3 regions of the Pseudomonas urethralis genome follow, and region 3 is predicted to be linked to each of the others. Evidence: predicted binding sites of a transcription regulator. Region 3 holds the regulator's gene; each other region holds the start of a gene.

Region 1 (3,276 bases), on a different contig from region 3:
GCTTGGCGAAGTCGGCGGTGCCGATTTCGGTGGCCTGGTCGATGATGTCCTGCTTGTGGCTGGCCAGCAATGGACGCAGCACCAGCTTTTCGGTGGCCGAGTCGATGATCGACAGGTTCGGCAGGGTCTGGCTGGAGACCTGGGAAATCGCTTCGCCGGTGACCAGGGCATCGATCTGCAGGCGGTCGGCCATGTGCGCGGCGCCACGCAGCATCATGCGCTTGAGCGTCACACCCATGTAGCTGTTGTCGACCTTGTTGAGGATCTCGCCGACCACTTCTTCGAAGGGCACGCTGATGAACAGCACGCGCTGGCTGCTGCCGTACTTCTTCCACAGGTAGTGGGCGACTTCCATCACGCCCAGCTCGTGGGCACGGCCGCCGAGGTTGAAGAAGCAGAAGTGGGTCATCAGGCCACGGCGCATCATCTGGTAGGCCGCCACGGTGGAGTCGAAACCACCGGACATCAGCACCAGGGTCTGCTCCAGCGCGCCCAGCGGGTAGCCGCCGATGCCGTTGTGCTGGTTGTGGATCACATACAGGCGCTGATCGCGAATCTCGATGCGCACCACGACTTCAGGCGTCTTCAGGTCGATGCCGGCTGCGCCGCACTGCTGGCGCAGCTGGCTGCCGACGTAGCGGTCGACGTCCATCGAAGTGAAGTCGTGATGACCGCCGCGCTTGCAGCGCACCGAGAAGCGCTTGCCGGCCAGCAGGTGGCCGAAGTGGTGCTTGCACTTGGCGACGATATCGTCGAAGTCACCCAGCGGGTATTCCTCGACCTGCAGGAAGTGGGTGATGCCTGGCGTGCAGGTGAGGCGCTCGATCATCTCGCGCTGGACCTTCTCGTCCTCGACGCGGGTGACCACTTCGAGATTGTCCCAGACACCATCGACCGCGAGCTCTGGATCAAGGTCCTTGAGCACGTTGCGGATGTTCTTGCCGAGCTGGCGGATGAAGCGCTTGCGCACCGGCCGGCTCTTGATGGTGATTTCTGGGAAGACTTTGACGATAAGTTTCATTGGGTTAACAGCGCGCGCAAGGCCTGCCGAAAATGAGGGGCGCGAATTATAGCGGAAATTGCTCAGGATTTGACCAACTTTTGATCAGAAGCTTTGAGATAAATGCAGGAGCCGGGTTTTGTGCCGCCTGTTCCGGCCCTTTCGCGGGTAAACCCGCTCCCACAGGTATCGCGCCTGTGCAATACCTGTGGGAGCGGGTTTACCCGCGAAGAGGCCCTCAAAAAAAGCACACCCTCAAAGCCGTGCACACATTTGGTGCTCTACACTCGATTCTTGCCTCGTAAGGGTGCACTTTTAGCCGTTGCCAGCCCGCCAAATGCCCGCAAACGCCCCTTTTTATCCCGCCCTCGCCATTTTCGGGCACTGGCATGCAATTTGCTCCCTTGTGAGGCAGGTAAGCTTGGCCGACTATCCGCGCCCGGCAACACCCTTTTTCCAGAGCAGCGGCCCACCGCGCTCTAGACCCTCCGGAGGACAACATGTCGAAGTCGGTTCAACTCATCAAAGATCATGACGTCAAGTGGATTGATCTGCGTTTCACGGACACCAAAGGCACTCAGCATCACGTGACCATGCCGGCGCGTGATGGCCTGGACGAAGACTTCTTCGAAGTCGGCAAGATGTTCGACGGTTCCTCCATTGCTGGCTGGAAAGGCATCGAAGCTTCCGACATGATCCTGATGCCGGTCGACGAGACCGCTGTTCTGGACCCGTTCACCGAAGAGCCGACCCTGATCATCACCTGTGACATCGTCGACCCGTCGAGCATGCAGGGCTACGATCGCGACCCACGTGCGATCGCCAAGCGCGCCGAAGAGTACCTGAAGAGCACCGGCATCGGTGACACCGTATTTGCTGGCCCAGAGCCAGAATTCTTCATCTTCGACGAAGTGAAGTTCCAGTCGGACATCTCCGGTTCGATGTTCAAGATCTTCTCCGAGCAAGGCTCGTGGATGACTGGCGCTGACGTGGAAGGCGGCAACAAAGGCCACCGTCCAGGCGTGAAAGGCGGCTACTTCCCGGTTCCGCCGTTCGACCACGACCACGAAATCCGTACCGCCATGTGCAACGCTCTGGAAGAAATGGGCCAGACCGTTGAAGTTCACCACCACGAAGTGGCGACTGCCGGTCAGAACGAAATCGGCGTCAAGTTCAACACTCTGGTGAAGAAAGCCGACGAAGTTCAGGCCCTGAAATATGTCGTGCACAACGTTGCCGACGCTTACGGCCGTACCGCCACCTTCATGCCGAAGCCACTGTACGGCGACAACGGCTCGGGCATGCACGTGCACATGTCGATCTGGAAAGACGGCAAGAACACCTTCGCCGGCGAAGGCTATGCCGGCCTGTCCGACACCGCCCTGTACTTCATCGGCGGTATCATCAAGCACGGTAAGGCCCTGAACGGCTTCACCAACCCGTCGACCAACTCGTACAAGCGTCTGGTCCCAGGCTTCGAAGCCCCGGTAATGCTGGCCTACTCGGCTCGCAACCGTTCCGCCTCGATCCGTATTCCTTACGTCGGCAGCCCGAAAGCCCGTCGTATCGAAGCCCGCTTCCCGGACCCATCGGCCAACCCGTACCTGGCCTTCGCGGCCCTGCTGATGGCTGGCCTGGACGGTATCCAGAACAAGATCCACCCTGGCGACGCTGCCGACAAGAACCTGTACGACCTGCCGCCAGAAGAAGCCAAGGACATCCCGCAGGTTTGCGGCAGCCTGAAAGAAGCCCTGGAAGAGCTGGACAAAGGCCGTGCGTTCCTGACCAAGGGCGGCGTGTTCTCCGACGACTTCATCGATGCCTTCATCGAGCTGAAGAGCGAAGAAGAAATCAAGGTCCGCACCTTCGTACACCCGCTGGAATACGAGCTGTACTACAGCTGCTGATCTGATCGGCGCCTGACGTCGATGACCTGATCAAGACGGCCTCCTTCGGGAGGCCGTTTCTGCTTTGGCCCTCAAGAACTTCGGAAGTGTCTTACCCGAAGCGCCTGCGCGCATCGCCACACTCAGGCCTCCACCCACAGGAGGTTCATCATGCGTCTTTTGCCTTTCGCAGCGTTCACCCTCATCAGCCTGACCGGCTGCGCCGCTACCAAGGACCCCGTCCTTTTCCCCTTGCTGGACAGCATCGTAAGCCGCCTGTCCCTGGCCGAAGCCGTCGCCCTGTACAAATGGGATACCGACCAACCGGTGCAGGCCAGCCAGCGTGAAACACAGGTGCTGGCCAACGTCGGAGCGCTCGCAGCTGACCAC
Region 2 (3,276 bases), on a different contig from region 3:
TGGTCGCAAGCTCGACCAGCGTCTGGCCGAGCTGGGCGGGCGCCGCGTGCTGCAGCGGGTCGATTGCGAACCGGATTTCGATGAAGCCTTCGCCGCTTGGCTCGAAGCCCTGCTGGCGGAGCTCGGCTGCGCCAGCGCGCCACCACCGGTCAGCCAATCGGCGCCAGTCGCGAGCTACAACAAGCAGCAACCATGGTTGGCCCCGCTACTGGAAAATCAGCTGCTCAACGGCCCGGGTGCCAACAAGGAAACCCGCCAGCTGGTGTTCGACCTGTCCGGCAGCGGTTTCACCTACGCCGCCGGCGATGCCTTGGGCGTGTGGCCGCGCAACTGTCCGGCACTGGTCGACGAACTGCTGGCGCTGACGCAGCTCGATGGCCAGGCGCTGGTGAAATTGAAGGGGCAGCCGCTGATGCCACTGGTCGAGGCTCTGGAAACCCGTCTGGAGATTGCCAAGGTCACGCCGCAGCAACTGCAGGTGTTCAGCGCGCATCACGCCGAGCTGCAGCACCTGCTGCAACCCCAGTGCAAGGCGGAACTGCAGCATTGGCTGTGGGGCAGGCAGCTGGTCGATGTGCTGCGTGCATTCCCGCAGCAGTTGCCGTTGGCCACCTGGCTTGACCTGCTCAAGCCGTTGCAGCCGCGCCTGTATTCGATCAGCTCCAGTCCCTTCGCGCATCCGGACCAGGTCCACCTCACGGTATCCACCGTGCGCTATGGCAAGCGCAAAGGGGTGTGTTCAACGTTCCTTGCGGACCGGGCTCAGGCATTGAAGGTGGAAATCTTCCCGCAGGTATCGAAGCACTTCCGCCTGCCTGAAGACGACAGCGTGCCGGTGATCATGGTCGGCCCCGGCACCGGTATCGCACCATTTCGTGCCTTCCTGGAAGAGCGCGAGGCACGGGGTGCGAAAGGTGGTAACTGGCTGTTCTTCGGCGAGCAACATGCGGCCACGGATTTCTACTATCAGGCACAGCTGCAGGCCTGGCAGGCGAGCGGGCATCTGCGCCTGGACACGGCGTTCTCGCGGGACCAGGCCGAGAAGATCTATGTGCAGCAGCGCATGCTCGAGCAGGGCGCGCAGCTGTGGCAATGGCTGGAGGCGGGGGCGTACTTCTATGTCTGTGGTGATGCCCAGCGCATGGCCAAGGATGTCGATGCAGCGTTGCGTGAGGTGATTGCCGTGCATGGCGGGGTGGATGCCAATGCCTATGTCGAGGCCTTGGGCAGGGCCAAGCGGTATCGGCGCGATGTGTATTGAGGTGCGCCAGGATGGGGAGCGCTGCACTTGAACTGTGCATTGGCAGCGCTGGCCCCGTCGTGGGTGAACCCGCGCCTACAGCTACCGTACAGTGCTTGAGAGCACTGGAGGCCCTTGTGGGTGCGGGTTCACCCGCGAAGAGGCCAGCACAGCAAGCTGGGTTGGCACAGTCCCTGCTTCATCCCTGATACAACAAAGCCCACTGATCAACGGCGATCAACCCGGGCCACCCACCGTGATGAATACAGGCAAAGGCGCCTGGAGCTTCGGCTCCAGGCGCCTTTTTTTTGATCGAGGATCGGCTTATGAAGGCAAAAGCGAGCAGGCAACGAGAGCGACTGGTCATCGTCGGCAACGGCATGGTCGGCCACCATTGCGTCGAGCAACTGGTCGAACGCGGCGCCCTCGCGCGCTTCGAGCTTCATGTGTTCGGCGAAGAACGCCAACGTGCCTACGACCGCGTGCACCTGTCGGAGTATTTCGCCGGCAGCTGTGCCGAGACTTTGGCCCTGTGCGGGCAGGATTATTACGGCAAAAGCGGCGTGCACCTGCACCTGGGCGAAGCGGTGCTGGAAATCGACCGCGAACGCTGCGAGGTGGTGACTGCCGAGGGTCGTTACGGCTATGACCAGCTGATCCTGGCCACCGGCTCCTACCCGTTCGTGCCGCCGATCGAAGGCTCAAGCGGCAGTGCCCGCCTGGTCTACCGCACCCTCGACGACCTCGATGCCATTCGCGCCGCTGCCGGCCAAGCGCGTCGTGGCGTGGTGGTCGGTGGCGGCCTGCTCGGCCTGGAAGCCGCCAATGCGCTGAAGTCCCTTGGCCTGGAAGCGCACGTGGTGGAATTCGCCCCACGGCTGATGCCTGTGCAGCTGGACGGCGAGGGCGGCGCCGCACTCAAGGCGCAGATCGAAGCATTGGGCGTTGCTGTGCATCTGTCGCGCGCTACCCAATCGATCAGCACGGGTGAAACCTACCGCTACCGCATGAACTTCGAAGGCGGTGACTACCTGGAAACCGACCTGATCGTATTTTCCGCCGGCATCCGCCCACAGGACGCCCTGGGCCGTGCCAGCGGCCTGGAAATCGCCGCACGCGGCGGTGTGATGATCGACAACCACTGCCGCAGCAGCGACCCGTGCATCTTCGCCATCGGCGAATGCGCCTCGTGGAACGGCAGCGTGTTCGGCCTGGTCGCCCCGGGCTACAGCATGGCGCGCAACCTGGCCGCGCTGCTAATGGGCGAAGCCGCTGGCGGATTCACCGGCGCCGACCTGTCGACCAAGCTCAAGCTGCTGGGCGTGGATGTCGGTTCCATCGGCGATGCCCAGGGTGCCACGCCGGGCTCGCGCAGCTACCGCTTCATCGACGAGGCCAACCACGCCTACCGCCGGCTGGTGGTGGATGCCAGTGGCAAGCGCGTGCTCGGTGCAGTGCTGGTGGGGGACAACAGCTACTACGACGCCCTGCTGCAGTACGCCCAGAACGGCATCGCCCTGCCGGCCGACCCGGCAGCGCTGATCCTGCCGCAGAGTGGCGGTGCGCCTGCGCTCGGCGCCGACGCACTGCCCGACAGTGCGACCATCTGCTCGTGCCACAACGTCAGCAAGGGCGCGGTCTGTGCGGCCATCGACAGCGGCTGCGGCGACCTCGCTGCGGTCAAGGGCTGCACCAAGGCGGCCACCGGCTGCGGCGGCTGCGCAGCGTTGCTCAAGCAGGTGTTCGAACACGAGCTCACTGCCCGTGGCGTGACTGTCGACAAGAGCCTGTGCGAACACTTCGCCTACACCCGTCAGGAGCTCTACGGGCTGGTGCGGGTCGAGGGCATCCGCACCTTCAACGAACTGCTCCAGCGCCACGGCAAGGGCCCTGTCGGCTGTGATATCTGCAAGCCAGCTGTGGGCTCGATCCTCGCGTCCTGCTGGAACCAGCCGATCATGGACCCGGCGCTGGTGCCGCTGCAGGACACCAACGACACCTTCATGGCCAACATGCAGAAGAACGGCACCTATTCG
Region 3 (3,276 bases):
CAGCGTGTCTTCGTCGGCATCGAGAAACAGCACATCACACTGAATGTGGCGCCCACGGGCCTCCGCCAACAGCTCGGGGAAGCGCGAAAGGTGGCTGGGCAGGTTGCGTGCATCGATCGAAACCGCCACTTTGGGTTGCAACAGTTCGGTATTGATCAACGCGTTCTCGGCCAGCTGTGGCAGAAGCCCGGCCGGGAGGTTGTCGATCACGTAAAAGCCATTGTCTTCCAGGACATCGAGGGCGGTACTTTTGCCGGAGCCAGACCGGCCGCTGACGATGATCAGGCGCATGTTCAGTGCTCGTTCTGTGCGTCCAGGACAACCTGGTACAGGGCCTCGCTGCTACCGGCGGCACGCAGTCTATCGCGGACCTCCTTGCGATCGAGCATGCTGGCGATCTGGCGCAGCAGTTCAAGGTGGGCATCGGTGGCCGCCTCTGGCACCAGCAGGACGAACAGCAGATCCACCGGAGCGCCATCGATGGCGTCATAGTCGATCGGCGCATCCAGGTGCAGCAGGGCACTTACCGGGGAAGCGCAGCCTTCAAGCCGGCAGTGGGGGATGGCAATGCCATTGCCAAAGCCGGTCGAACCCAGTTTTTCGCGAGCGATGAGCTTTTCGAAGACGTCTTGCATCGCAAGCTCAGGTACTTGCTCGGCAATCAGGTTGGCGACCTTTTCCAGGGCGCGCTTCTTGCTGCCGCCCGGCACGTTCACCAGGGAACGGCCGGGGGTCAGGATGGTTTCAAGTCGGATCATGGATGAGAGGGATCAGCGGGCAGCTGCACCTTGCAGCAGGCTTTGCTGTTTTTCCTTGTGTTTTTTCAGTTGGCGGTCGAGCTTGTCGGCCAAGGCGTCGATCGCTGCATACATGTCTTCGTGTTCCGCGTTGGCAACCACTTCACCGCCGGGAATCTGCAGGGTCGCCTCGACCTTCTGCTGCAGCTTCTCGACCTTCATGATGACCTGCACGTTGGTGATCTTGTCGAAGTGACTTTCCACCCGAGCGAGCTTTTCAAGCACGTAATCGCGCAGTGGCTGGGTGACTTCTACATGCTGTCCACTGATATTGACTTGCATACAGCTTCTCCTTTGTTGCCCGTGCATAAAGAGGCAGGTATTGCACCTGCCCCACAAACGCTGTGGCACATCCGGGGGCTACATCAGTCGCTTGCGCTCGCTCGACGGTGCGATGCCGAGGGACTCGCGGTACTTGGCGACGGTGCGACGGGCTACCTGGATGCCTTGTGCCTCCAGTAAACCAGCGATCTTGCTGTCACTCAATGGCTTTTTCTGATTTTCCGCAGCAACCAGTTTCTTGATGATCGCGCGGATCGCCGTAGACGAGCATTCTCCGCCTTCGGCGGTGCTGACGTGGCTGGAGAAAAAGTATTTCAGTTCGTAGATGCCACGCGGGGTGTGCATGTATTTCTGTGTGGTCACCCGCGAAATGGTCGACTCATGCATACCCACCGCTTCGGCGATGTCATGCAGGACCAGCGGCTTCATTGCTTCGTCGCCGTGGTCGAGGAAGCCGCGCTGGTGTTCGACGATCTGCGTGGCGACCTTCATCAGCGTTTCGTTGCGGCTCTGCAGGCTCTTGATGAACCAGCGCGCCTCTTGCAACTGGTTGCGCATGAAGGTGTTGTCGGCGCTGGTATCGGCGCGGCGGACGAAGCCGGCGTACTGCGGGTTGACCCTCAGGCGCGGGATCGCTTCCTGGTTCAGCTCGACCAGCCAGCGGTCGCTGTCCTTGCGCACGATCACGTCGGGAACCACGTATTCCGGTTCGCTCGACTCGATCTGTGAACCGGGCCGCGGGTTGAGGCTCTGCACCAGCTCGATCACTTGGCGCAGTTCGTCTTCCTTGAGCTTCATGCGGCGCATCAGCTGGCTGTAGTCGCGGCCGCCGAGCAGGTCGATGAAGTCGGTGACCAGGCGCTGGGCCTCGCTCATCCAGGGCGTGCTGGCGGGCAGCTGGCGCAATTGCAGCAGCAGGCACTCGCCCAGGCTGCGGGCGCCGACGCCGGCTGGCTCGAACTGCTGGATGCGGTGCAGCACCGCCTCGACCTCGTCAAGCTCGATATCCAGCTCCGGGTCGAAGCCTGCGCAGATTTCTTCGAGGGTATCTTCGAGGTAGCCCTGGCCGTTGATGCTGTCGATCAGGGTGACGGCGATCAGGCGGTCGGTATCGGACATCGGTGCCAGGTTCAACTGCCACAACAGGTGGCTCTGCAGGCTTTCGCCGGCCGATGTGCGGGTGGTGAAGTCCCACTCGTCGTCATCGTTGCTGGGCAGGCTGCTGGCGCTGGTCTGGTAGATGTCTTCCCAGGCGGTATCGACCGGAAGCTCGTTGGGGATTCGCTCGTTCCACTCACCGTCTTCCAGGGTTTCGGCACTGGTGGTGCTTTCCTGGAAGCTGTTGTCCGGGACTTCGGCGGCCGGCTTGTTCTCGACGTTGTCCGCCATCGGATCGCTGTTGTCGAAGTCGTCGCCGTCTTCCTGACGTTCGAGCATCGGGTTGGACTCCAGCGCTTCCTGGATTTCCTGCTGGAGGTCCAGGGTGGAAAGCTGAAGGAGGCGGATGGCCTGTTGCAACTGCGGGGTCATCGTCAGTTGCTGGCCCATTTTTAGGACGAGCGATGGTTTCATGGCAGGGGCTTAATACCTTGTTCGCCGGCGCGCATGCGCCATCCACTACACGAGGGCGCCAAAGCGCCAAATTCAAGCAAGATTTATGCCTCAAATTGTAGCGTTTGCCTAGAGCACTGTAACAACTTAAGCCCCTGCAGGGCATTAATGCCAGTGCTCCAGGCAGGTCCCGAGGGTCAGAGCCGGAACTCGTGGCCCAGGTAGACTTCCTTGACCAGGTCGTTGGCCAGGATGGTCTCGGCGTCCCCTTCAGCGATCAGTCGGCCATCGTTGACGATGTAGGCGGTCTCGCAGATGTCCAGGGTTTCACGGACGTTGTGGTCGGTAATCAGCACACCGATCCCCTTGGCCTTGAGGTGGTGGATGATCTGCTTGATGTCGCCCACGGAAATCGGGTCGACGCCGGCAAACGGTTCGTCCAGCAGGATGAACTTCGGTGCGGTCGCCAGGGCGCGGGCAATTTCGACGCGGCGGCGTTCACCACCGGAAAGGCTCATGCCGAGGTTGTCGCGGATATGGCTGATGTGGAATTCCTGCAGCAGGCTTTCCAGCTCTTTGCGCCGGCCTTCGCGGTCGATGTCCTTGCGGGTCTCGAGAATGGCCATGATGTTGTCGGCTACCGATA

What was found. Region 3 encodes sigma-54, which starts transcription at its own class of promoters, with help from an activator protein. Its sites were predicted from a motif close to ANTGGCATNNANNTTGCTNT; they were not measured.
Region 1: glnA (type I glutamate--ammonia ligase) is a predicted target of sigma-54. The motif match lies at 1,384-1,403, and genes of this name have one in related genera.
Region 2: nirB (nitrite reductase large subunit NirB) is a predicted target of sigma-54. The motif match lies at 1,422-1,441, and genes of this name have one in related genera.

The regions. Positions count from the first base shown of each region.
Region 1 is NZ_BQIJ01000005.1:322,471-325,746, forward strand. It holds gene thiI (tRNA uracil 4-sulfurtransferase ThiI) at 1-1,021, opposite strand, end outside; gene glnA (type I glutamate--ammonia ligase) at 1,501-2,907, shown strand; gene L6D64_RS11240 (chorismate mutase) at 3,058-3,276, shown strand, end outside.
Region 2 is NZ_BQIJ01000007.1:318,465-321,740, reverse strand. It holds gene L6D64_RS14630 (bifunctional nitrate reductase/sulfite reductase flavoprotein subunit alpha) at 1-1,261, shown strand, start outside; gene nirB (nitrite reductase large subunit NirB) at 1,567-3,276, shown strand, end outside.
Region 3 is NZ_BQIJ01000010.1:111,898-115,173, forward strand. It holds gene rapZ (RNase adapter RapZ) at 1-291, opposite strand, end outside; gene ptsN (PTS IIA-like nitrogen regulatory protein PtsN) at 294-758, opposite strand; gene hpf (ribosome hibernation-promoting factor, HPF/YfiA family) at 771-1,079, opposite strand; gene L6D64_RS17445 (RNA polymerase factor sigma-54) at 1,158-2,651, opposite strand; gene lptB (LPS export ABC transporter ATP-binding protein) at 2,828-3,276, opposite strand, start outside.